DNA from 3 places in the Paenibacillus sp. FSL K6-2393 genome. Region 3 is predicted to be linked to each of the others. Evidence: riboswitches for the same ligand, from Rfam matches in the RefSeq annotation. Region 3 holds a riboswitch; each other region holds the start of a gene.
The links. Region 3 has a riboswitch for S-adenosylmethionine ahead of metA (homoserine O-acetyltransferase MetA). Riboswitches for the same ligand answer to the same signal wherever they lie in the genome.
Positions count from the first base shown of each region.

Region 1: another riboswitch for S-adenosylmethionine. It lies ahead of MHI14_RS05250 (methionine ABC transporter ATP-binding protein); the one in region 3 lies ahead of metA (homoserine O-acetyltransferase MetA).
Region 2: another riboswitch for S-adenosylmethionine. It lies ahead of mmuP (S-methylmethionine permease); the one in region 3 lies ahead of metA (homoserine O-acetyltransferase MetA).

Region 1 covers NZ_JBBOCU010000001.1:1,207,100-1,211,761, reverse strand. The annotation lists gene MHI14_RS05260 (MetQ/NlpA family ABC transporter substrate-binding protein) at 1-647, opposite strand, end outside; gene MHI14_RS05255 (methionine ABC transporter permease) at 725-1,384, opposite strand; gene MHI14_RS05250 (methionine ABC transporter ATP-binding protein) at 1,385-2,419, opposite strand; SAM riboswitch class I at 2,545-2,685, opposite strand; gene MHI14_RS05245 (Cthe_2314 family HEPN domain-containing protein) at 2,815-3,531, opposite strand; gene MHI14_RS05240 (COX15/CtaA family protein) at 3,727-4,614, opposite strand.
Region 2 covers NZ_JBBOCU010000001.1:933,239-937,900, forward strand. The annotation lists gene MHI14_RS03915 (spore germination protein) at 1-1,014, shown strand, start outside; gene MHI14_RS03920 (Ger(x)C family spore germination protein) at 1,011-2,213, shown strand; SAM riboswitch class I at 2,284-2,385, shown strand; gene mmuP (S-methylmethionine permease) at 2,478-3,890, shown strand; gene mmuM (homocysteine S-methyltransferase) at 3,868-4,662, shown strand, end outside.
Region 3 covers NZ_JBBOCU010000001.1:5,012,595-5,017,256, reverse strand. The annotation lists gene MHI14_RS22075 (HRDC domain-containing protein) at 1-736, shown strand, start outside; gene corA (magnesium/cobalt transporter CorA) at 807-1,742, opposite strand; SAM riboswitch class I at 2,194-2,317, shown strand; gene metA (homoserine O-acetyltransferase MetA) at 2,554-3,471, shown strand; gene MHI14_RS22060 (PLP-dependent transferase) at 3,496-4,662, shown strand, end outside.

The sequences.
Region 1 (4,662 bases), 3.8 Mb from region 3:
TTTGCTTCAAGCGCATAGTTAGCGTTGATGAATACCAGATCCGCTTCATCCAATTGACGAGGCATCATGGCTGCATCAAGCTCGATGATATCGAGATTTTTCGGATTTGCTGTGATATCTTGAATCGTAGAAGTAATATTTGTGTTGTCTTTCAGCGTAATGATACCTTCCTTCGCGAGCAACAACAGAGCACGTCCACCATTGGATGGGTCATTTGGAATTGCTACTTTTGCGCCGTCAGCCAATTCATCCAAAGACTTAATCTTTTTGGAGTATCCACCAAAAGGTTCAACATGAACAGGTGTTACAGAAACGAGGTTGAATCCACGTTCTTTATTCTCTGTGTCCAGATAAGGTTGGTGCTGGAAGAAGTTTGCATCCAATTTTTTATCAGCAAGTTGCTGGTTGGGTTGTACATAGTCATTAAACGTAACAACTTGCAAACGAATACCTTGTGCTTCCAGTTCAGGCTTGATGCTTTCCAGAATCTCTGCATGTGGTGTAGGTGAAGCTCCAACTTTCAATTCAACCGTGCGCGGTGCACCTGCTGAATTGTCTGCGCCGCTATCGGCGTCCTTGTTGTTTCCGCAAGCTGCGAGAACCGCAATTAACATAAGGCTAAGTAGAGCAAAAGACCATTTTTTCATGTGTAAAACCCCTTCTCTAATCATTTTTTTTCATGTGGCGTCCGCATAAAATGCATATCCATCAAGTTATCTATGTGTTATTTCCTGGTGAAAAATGTAACCAAGCGATCCCCAGCCATCTGGAGAATTTGCACAAGAATGATCATCGACACTACAGATATAATCATGATTTCATTTTGATAACGGAAGTATCCATAGTTAATTGCCAGTGTTCCAAGACCTCCACCACCAACCATGCCCGCCATCGCCGTATAAGAGACAAGCGTAACGATCGTGATTGTTATACCAGCAAGCAGACCAGGCAGTGCCTCAGGCAGTAACACCCGTCTTACAATCTGTCCGGTTGATGCACCCATCGACTGCGCCGCTTCAATGACACCCCGATCAACTTCTCGCAACGTCGTCTCCACCAAGCGAGCAAAGTAAGGAGCTGCTGAAATAACTAAAGGTGGTATAACACCTAACACTCCTGTAGCTGTACCGACGAGTATACGAGTGAATGGAATAAGAGCAACAATCAATATGATAAATGGGACTGAGCGCAAAATATTAACAATCAGAGATAGTATCGTGTACACTGCCCGTGACTTGATCGAAGCAGATCTAGCCGTCATGAACAGCAGAACTCCGAGCGGTAAACCTAAGATAACGGTAAACAAGCCTGATACACCCAAAATTTGCAGTGTCTCAATGGAGGCTTTACCAACCTCTTCCCAGCGAACTGTTGAAAAATCCATCTAACGAAGCACCTCCACATCAAGTCCCTCTGCGGTCAATTCTGATATCGTCCGATCAATCGCAATTGAATCACCCTCGAACCGAACGGTCAGCTGTCCATAAGGCACCTGTTTAATCGTAGAGATTGTACCCTGCAGGATGGCAAAATCCACATCCGTCTTACGTACCGTCCTGGACAAAATCGCTTCATACGTTTTGTTACCCAGAAAAGATATCTTCACAAGTTTGGAAGCAACACCTGCCTGCAATTCAATGCTTGCATTCGCCAGAGCCGTCTCCTCTAGGGCAAGTCCAGCTTCATGGTCACGCATCATGAAGTCCCGCGTAATCGCGTGCTGCGGCTTCAGGAACACTTCTGTTACAGGTCCTTGTTCCACAATACCACCTTGATGAATGACAGCCACTTTGTCACAGATGTTCTGAATGACATGCATCTCATGTGTGATCAGCACAATTGTAAGGTTGTACTTTTCATTAATGTCGAGCAGTAACTTCAGGATTGAATTTGTCGTCTGCGGATCAAGTGCCGAAGTAGCCTCATCACAGAGAAGTACATTTGGGTCACTTGCAAGTGCTCTCGCAATCCCGACACGTTGTTTCTGTCCACCCGATAATTGAGCCGGATATTTGCTGCTATGGTGTTCCAGACCAACCAGTGCGAGCATTTCCTTCACTTTGCGATCAATGGCATCTTTGGGTGTATTCACAAGTTTTAGTGGAAAAGCTACATTGTCATATACCGTTGCCGAGGATAACAAATTAAAGTGTTGGAAAATCATCCCGATCTTGCGTCTCTGTTGCTGCAATTCGGTTTTGCTCAGTTCAGTCAGGTTGATCCCGTCAACCCATACTTCACCCTCCGTAGGGCGCTCCAGCAAATTAATACAGCGAATCAATGTACTTTTGCCCGCTCCAGAATGGCCAATCACTCCGTAGATTTCGCCCTTTTGGATGCTCAAATTCAGCTCGGATAACGCTGTTGTAGATTTTGCCCCTTTGCCGTATGTTTTCGTTAAACCTTTTAATTCAATCAATCGCACTTGCCCCTTTCCAACCACCTACATGTATCTTTACCCGATCTAAAGGAAAACTCCCCTTAAAGTACAAAAAAGAGCCCTTTGCAGATACAAAGAGGGCTCTTCACGTGAAAGAATATACCTTCTCATCTGCCAAAATCGTGTCTTGCACCATTTTGTAGGAATTAGCACCTAACATCTATAACGAATGATACAAGATCATGTCGTTACAAATCGGTTGCCGGGCTTCATCGGGCCTGTCCCTCCGCCGCTCTCGATAAGAAATATGTTGTTGTAGGATTTTATAAGTTCATGTAGTTTATGCTTTATAATGTGAACGTAACTTCCGAAATATCAGTTCTATCCGTGTAACATTCGATTGAAACTCAGTATATTCCAAGTATTCCGATTTGTCAAAGGGAATTATTTCTTTTCCATATATTATTGATATAACTATAAGAGGCTGTTAACGTTTCACAGACCATATCGACGCCTTGACGCATTTCCTGCACATGCTGATTCAGATCCTCCAACTTCACTTTACCTTGTAATGTCTGGTGTAACTGCCACAGGTCATCGTGCATTTCGGAGTTCATGTAGTGAATTTCCATATTACGACGTTTGCGCAGCTTGCTCATCGGCTCACGATAAGAGTCCTTGATCTGAATCAATCGCAACGCAAGATCATGATGCTCCCTCACATAATCGAACTGCCTCAACACAGTAAAATATGAAAAATGCGCTTTGGTATTTGACGTATTCAGTTGGAATATTTCATTTAAGACGGTGCCGACTTTATCCAGAATGGCAAAGCAGCGGATAAAGCCATCTTTGTAGAAATACACATACCGAGCATACTCGGCTTTTTCAGTCGGCGTCATATCATCCGTTGAACCTGCAACGACCTTTTTGCGAAAATGAGCAGCAGCGAAACAGCTTTGCTCCAGTTCATCCAGTGAGGAGATGAGTCCCTGAGTCCACACATACAGCTTCCGATAGTCATGCGTGGGATCATGGTCCACATGCATTTGTCGTTGAAATAGCTCAAGCGTATGCGCCATTGCGTCCATCGCTGCCTTCAATTTACCTTCGTTTATACGTGGCTTTTCCCCCAACAACGTTCGCAGCATATCTAACCTCCTCTTTTCCAAATCAACAAGAATTCATCACCTTAACACATCATCCAATCCGTGTAATTGCTGCTTGCCATAGGTTGCCCTGATCCCCCTGACATCAAACAAAGTCCACCTGTCCAATGATGTACATCACTGGATGGTGGACTTTCATATTTAGCCCAAGTACCTTTGAAAAAGTGAATCTATATCTTAGAAACGATTAACCGGGCGATACAGCTTGTACACCAGGAAACTCATATACGTTAAGACTCCGAACAATATGGCGATATCCAGCATATGAGCAAGAGCTACGAACATGTATACTTCCGGACGGTTCATTGTCACCATCATGAAAATACCAATGACTACTTGCATCAGAATAAGAACAACGGATACCACACCCAGAGTACGCATTTCCTTATTGTCCGGATGATTACGGTAAGCGAAGTGACCCAGGATTGCAATAACAATCACGAGCGACGCAGCTGCTGCACGGTGAGCAAAAGCAACCGCTACCCCACCCGAAAGCTCAGGAATAATCTGCCCGTTACAGAGCGGAAATCCGGAACATCCGCCGGCAGAATCCGTGTGACTCACAAATGCACCCGTGTATACCACGAGATATGTGTAAATGGTGGAGAACCAGACCAGATTCCTGAATTTTTTACTAACCCGAGGGTATTTATTCAGTCGCTCCAATCCGCCATCTTTTGCCTCTTGCCTGATGCCCAGCGCCATCATTAGAGAACTGGCAAAAGCAATCAGTGCAAAGCCAAAATGCAGTGCCATGACTGCTGAAGATTGGGAGAAGACAACGGCAAAAGCCCCCATGATTCCCTGGACGATAACAAATACCAGAGTTAAGAAAGAAAACAATTGCAGGTCACGGCGTGACTTGCCAAACCGCAGAAAAGCAACAAACGAGGCAATGGACAACAGTCCAGCCAGTGCACTTACAGCGCGATGGGAATATTCAATAAGTGAAGCCACAGTATGCGCCGGAACGAGTTTTCCGTTACATAAAGGCCATTCCGTTCCGCAGCCAAGGCCAGATTCCGTTTTGGTTACGATGCCTCCACCAAAAGTGGCCAGAAACATGACAAGACAGGTTAATACGGTTAACCATTTAAACAAAGTTAAGTGTTT
Region 2 (4,662 bases), 4.1 Mb from region 3:
CCTCGAACGACTAGCAAAGCTGTCGGAACACCGGATGTCTGGATTTCCATTATCCTATCTGGATTCATTATCATAGGTGTCGGAATAATTCTGGTTACACTGTGTCGCAGATTTCCGGAGAAAACCGTCTTCCAGTTCACTCGTGAGATTACGGGCAGCTGGATTGCTTACATACTGGGATTGTCTATGATTATGTATTTCATAGTGATTGCCGCATTCGAAATCAGAGTTATGGCTGAAGTAACCGGGATGTATCTACTCGAACGCACCCCCACCTGGGCAATTGTGATGGTCTTCATGTGGATCGGTGTATATATGATCTCAGGCGGGCTTGGCGTTATCGTACGCGTGTTTGAGATCATCCTTCCGATTACGATTATTATATTTGTGATTGAAATTTTGCTTAGTAATCAGCTATTCGAGATAGGCAATTTGAGACCCGTGCTCGGTGATGGGCTTATGCCCGTTTTCCATGGGTTGAAGCCTTCACTATTATCTTATACAGGCTATGAGGTGATGTTAATCATGACTGCCTATATGAAAAATCCGAAAAAGAGCAATAAAGCGATGACCTGGGGGATACTCATATCCACTATTATCTACTTGATCACGGTCGTGATGGTTATAGGCAGTTTATCGCTCGATGGCATCAAAACTCGAACCTGGCCAACGTTGGATTTGGTAAGGAGCTTCGAAATTCAGGGTCTGATATTCGAGCGTTTTGAATCCTTATTGCTGGTCATCTGGATTATGCAAATCTTTTCGACTACAGCTATTACACATTACTGCGCTTCGGTGGGTATTCGTGACTTGTTTCGTTCCAAAAAAATCAAAGGCATCATGTACGGCCTGCTTCCGTTCATTTATCTGACAGCAATGATGCCCAAAACCGTGGATGATACCTTCAAACTAGGAGATATGCTGGGCAATGTGTCCGTATTTTTGTTTGGCATTTTACCTCTGGTACTACTGTTGTTAAGTCTGATTCGCAAAAAAGGAGGCAAGCATGCATGATTACATTCCGTATGTTGTTACGCTTAGCCACTGTATTATGCATTCTCTTAACGATATCCGGATGTTGGAGCAGTCGGGAGATAGAGGATCTAAGTGTCTACGTCGGTCTTGGGATCGATATCGGCAAAGAGACGGAATTTGAGAAAGACATCGCTAATCAGGGAGGAGCGTATTCCAAGCAGAACAATTTGACGGCCACGGTACAGATTGCTCCCGGTAATTCCAGCAGTCAAAAGAGCCAACAATCCGGTTCGCCTTCTTCTGGTAAAACGTCCTATTCCAATGAACAGCTTACCGGAGATTCCTTGCTGCAAATCTTTCGTCAGTTTGCACTGAGGCGAGATCACCCGCTCATCGGACATCATCTGAAGGTCATCGTTGTGTCCAAGGATATTGCCAAAAAGTATGGTCTGGATCAGCTGCTGGATTTTGTACTTCGGGATAACGATATTCGCCCTAACTGTCTGGTGTTGATTAGCCATCATCGCGCTGTTGATGTACTGACTTCAGATGATCCTTCCCGGATTCCAGCATTTTATCTGACAGGCATTACCGGTAATTCGTACTTGTCCAATAAAATCCTGGACCCCGTTCTACTCTCCAAATTAGATGCACAAATGCAATCTGGTTCCAGCTTCTTGCTCCAAAATGTACTGAACTCCAATGGAGAGGACAAATTCTCCGGTGCCAGTATCTTTGATGGGAAAACGACCAAATTCATCGGGGAACTCAGCCAAACGGATCTAGAAGGGCTATCGTGGATCAGACCTAAAGAAAAAGGAGGCATCTTGAAGACATACAATAAAGCGGGATTCACCGTGGTATATGAAATGAAAAAGAAAAAAACAAAAATAATTCCAAAAGTGGTTGGCGATGATATTTCATTCCATGTGAAGACTGAATCCGAAGGTTGGTTGATGGAGGATTGGCGTGCTCCCGAGGAAGAGGAAAAAGGTGCTTATCTCAGAGAATTGGAAAAAGAATTTGCTGAACTGGCCGAACAACAGATTCGACAGGTGTTATACAAACTTCAGCATACCTATAAAGTAGATGTTGCGGATTTTCGGGATAGCTTGCGTATCAAAGAACCCAAAACATGGAAAAAAGTCAAAGACGATTGGGATAAAATTTTTAGCACCGTGCCGATCACGTATGAGGTAAAGACCACCATCACCAATCCGGGGTCTTCCACCGAATAGCGAGGTGTGCCATTTATTATTTAAATGTTGACACATTCATGATAGATCGCTATATTTATAAAAAATCATTTTCTTATCCAGAGAGGTGGAGGGACTGGCCCTTAGAAACCTCAGCAACAGATCTGAAGGATACTGTGCTAATTCCAGCGGGTGAAAGCCTGATAGATAGGAGCGTTTGTTTTTATTTGTCAGTAACGGCGCACTCTTTAGGCAGAGTGGGTCTTTTTTGTTTTTTCTGGATGAAGAAGTAGGGGAGCAGCAGGTATGGAGAACAACAACGACAAAGGGCATTTTCAGCGGAAAATGCAGGCACGGCATGTGGTCATGCTCTCTCTAGGAGGAGTCATTGGAACGGGATTATTCCTCAGCTCAGGGTACACCATTCAGCAAGCGGGACCACTGGGAACCATTCTGTCCTATCTGATCGGAGCCATTGTTGTATATCTGGTGATGCTCTGTCTTGGTGAACTGTCTGTTCATATGCCAGAGACGGGAGCATTTCATAGTTATGCAGCCAAATATATCGGACCGGCAACAGGCTACACGGTGGCTTGGTTATACTGGTTAACCTGGACTGTTGCGCTTGGCTCCGAATTCACAGCCGCCGGATTGCTGATGCAGCGCTGGTTCCCATCGGTCAACGTATGGATATGGAGTGCGCTCTTTGCACTGATGATCTTTCTGTTCAACGCTTTAACAGTGAAATTATTTGCGGAATCCGAGTTCTGGTTCTCATCTGTAAAAGTAGTGACTATCGTAATCTTCATTATTATCGGTGGCGCAGCCATGTTTGGTATCATTCCCATGGCGGATTCTGAACCGGCTCCATTTCTATCAAATATTACTGCATCCGGGTGGTTCCCTCATGGGGCTACAGCGATATTGATGACTATGCTTGCTGTAAACTTTGCCTTCTCAGGCACCGAGTTAATCGGCATTGCCGCCGGTGAGACGGAGAATCCGGAAAAGACGATACCAAAGGCTATTCATACAACGCTGTGGCGTTTGGTTATTTTCTTCATCGGAACGATTGTTATCTTGTCGGCCTTGCTGCCCATGTCGGATGCCAGTGTACTGGAAAGTCCGTTTGTAGCGGTAATGGAGCGGGTGGGAGTACCCTATGCAGCAGACATTATGAACTTTGTTATTCTAACGGCGATTCTCTCTGCTGCCAATTCGGGCCTATATGCATCTTCACGGATGCTCTGGTCTCTGGCTGATAAAAAAACAATCTCTCCGTGGTTTGCCAAACTGACCAAACGCGGGGTACCGCTGAATGCACTTCTGATCAGTATGGTGGGTGGTGCACTAGCTTTGCTGTCCAGCATCATTGCACCAGGTACCGTGTATATTACTCTGGTCTCCATCTCAGGTCTGGCTGTCGTTGCGGTATGGATGAGCATCAGTGCCTCCCAATACATGTTCCGCAGACAATATATCCGGGAAGGACATGCGGTCAAAGATCTGGTCTACCGCACACCACTGTATCCGGTGGTACCAATTGTTTCATTTATATTATGCCTAGCTTCATGCATAGGTATTGCCTTTGACCCGACACAGCGAATTGCGCTGTATTGTGGGGTTCCGTTTATCGCAGTATGTTACGCTGCTTATTATCTGACAGAACGTGTGAATAAGAAAAGAGGACAAGTACATGACGCAAGCACAACAGACTAACCCCATAGAACAGATCCTGCGTGAACATCCGGTCATGATTCTGGATGGAGCGCTGGCAACGGAACTTGAACAGCATGGATGTGATCTCGATGATCCACTATGGTCTGCTCGTGTGTTGCTTGAGAATCCGGATGTTATTGTTCAGGTCCATGCAGATTATTTTCGAGCAGGAGCCGACTGTGCGATTACATCCAGTTATCAGGCGACGGTGGATGGTTTCCGCAAGAGAGGGATTGATGAACAGGCAGCACTGGAGCTGATCCGCAAGACGGTGGAACTGGCTGCACAGGCGAGAGATGACGTGTGGGCAGAAGTGCAGGACGGTTTAGTAGGGAGAGAAAGCTCGACAGGTCGGCTTATAGGAGTTCCTTCGGTACGTTCCGAGACCGTGGAGAATGAGGAGCATATAACAGATCGTACAGGGGATCGCGAAGAAGACAGTCTTCGTCCACGTCCAATTATTGCCGGGTCCGTTGGACCGTACGGCGCCTATCTGGCGGATGGTTCAGAGTATGTGGGACATTACGGCGTGTCGGATGAGACGCTTGCCGCATTTCACCGTCCACGTATGGCGGCGCTGATTGAAGCGGGTGCTGATATTCTGGCGTTTGAGACGATTCCTTCCCTGCAGGAAGCACAGGTGCTGGTTGATGTACTGAAGGAGTTCCCTCATGCGTATGCTTGGTTATCTTTTTCTTTAAAAGACGGGACAAGCATCAGTGAGGGCACACTGCTTGAGGTATGTGCACAGACGTTTGGCTCCGAGCCGCAG
Region 3 (4,662 bases):
ACGCAGTTATGGTGGACAGCGGCTCCATTGTTACAGTGAGTTATACGGCAATGAACAATTATATACGGATCTGTGCACATGGCGCAGGAAGAGAGCTGTGTCTGACCGGAAGGCACCGTATTTTATTGCAACGAATCGTCTGCTGCGTTTGATCAGTGCCTTTGTTCCGCAATCGCTGGATGAACTGATGCAACTGCCGGGCGTAGGAGAGAGCAAAGCAACTGAGTATGGTACGGAATGGATGGAGATTACAAACGGGTTGGAGCGTTCAACGACATTCCCGCTGGACTGGGTATACACGGCGCTGAAGGAAAAAGAGTATGAGAGTTGGTTATACAGGCAGAGAGAGCAAAAGTACAAGCAGGAACTTGATAAGTTCACCACGCGTAAGCAGGTGCTTGAAGGCATGAAGGAAGGGTATACGTTAGAGGAGATTGTTAATCGATCCGGATTATCCCGACGCGAGTTGGTTGAGCTGTTAGAGGCACTGGATCACGAAGGTTATGACACCGATTGTCTTCTTGATGTGGAGCTGGCAGTGATGCCAGAGAACGAACAAGAGGCCGTATGGAGTGCGTATGAGGAGCTGGGAGATACGTTCCTGAAGCCAGTATTACATAAGGTGTATGGAGGAGAGAAACCCGATGGAGGAAGTCTGGAGCAGGTCTATGAAAGACTGCGCATGATTCGAATCCGTTTTCGTCGGCACGCAGAGACAGAGAAGAATGTTGGTTAATGATCAGAAATGAAAAAAGACGAGGCGTTTCTCCCGGAGGAGCGCTTCGTCTTTGTTATTTCATACGAGTTCATACCCAGTCTTTCTTGCGGAAAATGAAGAACATGCTCAGGCCCAGTGTAACCATCAGACCAATCACAACAAAATAGCTGTATTTCCAGTTAAGCTCTGGCATATTCGTAAAGTTCATGCCGTATATACCGGTAATGACCGTCAGCGGCATGAAGACCGTGGTAATGGCGGTAAATACACGCATGATCTCATTCGCCCGGTTCGCAATACTGGATTGGTAGGCTTCTCGCAAGTTGCCCATCAGGTCGCGATAAGTCTCAAAGGTTTCAGATATTTTTACAGCATTCTCATAGATGTCACTGAAATACTTTTGCAGTTGATCATCAATGAGACGCAGATCTTTTTTGTTCAGGGTGTTAATGACCTCTTTCTGAGGTCCGAGCACTTTCTTGAGCCACAGAATCTCACTGCGTAGCCCGATAATTTCATTCAGATGTGACTTTTTGGTGTGCATCAGAATGTCTTCCTCAAGCTTCTCAATCCGTGCTTCAATTCGGTCACCTACGGTGAAATAATTATCAACAATCAAGTCAACCAGCAAATACAGCAGGCGATCCGGTGTACTGATTTCCTGTTCCCACAGGATTGGTTTCAGTGTGCGCAATTCGCTGACCTTTTGCTTCGTAACACTAATAATGAAATGTCTGCCGAGGAATAAGTTCACCGCACGTAGAAATATCTCTTCATCATCGAAACGGATACTATTAATCACAATAAAATAATGGTTCTCATAAATTTCAATCTTCGGACGTTGTTCTTCGTCACTGAGACAGTCTTCCACAGCCAGATCATGCATCAAGAACAGCGGCTGAAGTACCGCCAAATCGTCTACGTCTGCATCAATCCAGTAAAATCCTTCCGCTGGTGGAGTCAGCGCCTGCTGAATGTCGTCCACCGGAATAAATACACCGTTGTTTACCAACCGGATTTTCATCGTTAATCTACTCCTTCTGCACCCGCCAACTTGGCGGATATTATCATTATGGGCGCAAAAAGAACAAATCAGCCGGTCGGCAGCGGAGCCTGGAGATCAGGGCTGCGTTCATTATATAATCAAACGGAAGTCACGTCCCGCTGCCGGCATGCTGATGTCAATTCTCTATGCAGTTTGTCGGAATTCGGCTGCCAGTCAGGCCTCGGGTCGCCATCCATTTAATATGTCACCTCTCACATAAGGGTTTATAACACCTTGTTTAGTATACCGCTGGTACAAGGTGCTTTCAAGCGCAAAAATGTGTCTATTTCGCGCCCTGAGGCAGTGTATGACAACGGATGATGAACGGTTCCGATCTGGGAAGCAGACATCGAACTGCATCTTGACGTGAGGGCATTAATGTAATAAAGTAGACGGTGAACCATATTTAATTACAATCTAATACAGCGAAATCTTATCAAGAGTAGGTGGAGGGACTGGCCCGATGAAACCCGGCAACCGGCGGTATACCGCACGGTGCTAATTCTTGCAGCGACTAAGTGTCAAGTGGCACTGTTGTAACTGAGAGATGAGAGAGGCGCATATCTTTTTTACATATGACCTTTCTCGAAATCCGAGGAAGGTCTTTGTTATATGCCCCGACTTCTCAGCAGTGATTTTCGCTAAGGAACTTGAGGTTGTTTGTAACGTTGGATGAAAGAGTAATTCAATGTTTTTACAAGCTCAAGGCAGTCTATACCTGTATTGATGTGAAGACATCAAGCCAGGGGTGGCTGCATCTATCTATGCAAAAGGAGGAGTTAGACTTACTATGCCAATCAAAATACCCGATACTCTACCAGCAAAAGAAGTACTTGAAGGAGAGAATATCTTCGTCATGGATGAAACTTCTGCATATCAGCAGGATATTCGTCCACTCCGTATCGCTATATTAAACCTGATGCCCACAAAGGAAACGACCGAAACACAATTGCTTCGTCTGGTGGGAAACACGCCTATTCAGGTAGATGTTGTTCTCGTACATCCCAAATCCCATACGTCGAAGAATACGTCTCAGGAGTATTTGGATCTGTTCTATAAAACCTTTGATGAGATTGAGAACCGCCGTTTCGATGGAATGATTATTACGGGTGCTCCGGTGGAACAGATGGATTTCGAAGACGTGAACTATTGGAATGAAATCCAAGAGATCTTTGAATGGACCAAAACCAATGTGACTTCAACCCTCCACATATGTTGGGCTTCCCAGGCAGGTTTATACCATCATTTTGACGTACCCAAGGTTGCACTGGATGAAAAGTGTTTTGGCGTTTTCCCGCATACCATCAATAAACCACATGTTCCGTTGTTGCGTGGATTCGATGAAGTATTCAACGTTCCACATTCCCGTCATACGGAAGTGAGACGCGAAGATATTGAAAAGAATGAGAATTTAGAGATTTTGGCTGAATCCGAGGAAGCGGGGATCTTCCTGGTTGCTACCAAAGACGGCAAACAGATTTTTGCCACAGGACATGCCGAGTATGACCCGTTCTCATTAAAGTGGGAGTATGACCGGGATGCAGCCAAAGGGTTGGATATCGCATTGCCTAGACATTATTATCCGAATGATGATCCTTCCCGTGTGCCACCGGCTACTTGGCGCGCTCATGCCAACTTATTATTCTCTAACTGGCTCAATTACTATGTGTATCAAGAAACACCTTACGATATTGGCCCGCAAATCTAATCGAGATTACAGGAGGATGCAGCAATGGAAGACAACAACAAGTTGAAAATCGAAAGCCGCTTAGCACAAATTGGGTCCATCAATGAACCGGTAACAGGCGCCATTAACTTTCCGATCTATCAATCCACTGCGTTTCGCCACCCGAAGCTTGGACAAAGCACGGGGTTTGATTATATTCGTACGACTAATCCAACCCGTAAAGTATTGGAAGAAGCGGCCGCAGCGCTGGAGTCTGGTGATGCAGGGTTTGCCTGTAGCTCGGGAATGGCCGCGCTGCAAACGATTTTTGCCATGTTTGGTCAAGGGGATCATCTGATTGTATCGCTGGATCTGTATGGTGGAACCTATCGTCTGCTGGAACGTATTCTGTCCCGTTTCGGCGTAACGGCAAGTTATGTGGACACGAATGACCTTGCAGCACTGGAGAAGGTTCGTCAGCCGAATACAAAAGCTGTATTTATTGAGACACCAACCAATCCACTGATGATGATCACCGATGTGGAAGCCGTTGCTTCCTGGGCGAAAAGTTACAACCTGTTGACTATTGTTGACAACACGTTGCTGACTCCATTTTTCCAACGTCCGATTGAACTGGGTGCCGATATCATCATTCATAGCGCTACCAAATATCTGGGCGGACACAATGATGTGTTGGCCGGACTAATTATTACCAAAGGTGAAGCGTTATCTGCAGAGATGGCGTTCCTGCATAATTCCATTGGAGCGGTATTGTCTCCAAGTGACTCCTACCAGTTGATGAAAGGTATGAAAACGCTGGCTCTTCGCATGGAGCGTCATGAGCACAATGCACTTACTATTGCTAAATACTTGCTTGAGCACCCAGCGGTGGTTGAAGTATATCATCCAGGTCTATCCGATCATCCGGGGTATGAGATACAGAACAAACAATCCACGGGTAACACAGGTATCTTCTCTTTCAAAGTGAAGGATGCACGTTATGTTGAACCATTGCTGCGTCATATCAAACTCATTGCTTTTGCCGAAAGTCTCGGCGGAGTCGAATCACTCATGACCTACCCAGCGGTACAAACGCATGCGGATATTCCGCTTGAGATTCGTGACGCCGTGGGTGTGGATGACCGTTTGCTCCGGTTCTCCGTAGGCATTGAACATGCGGATGATCTGATTGCAGATCTCGGCAATGCGCTGACAGCTGCACAACAGGAAGTG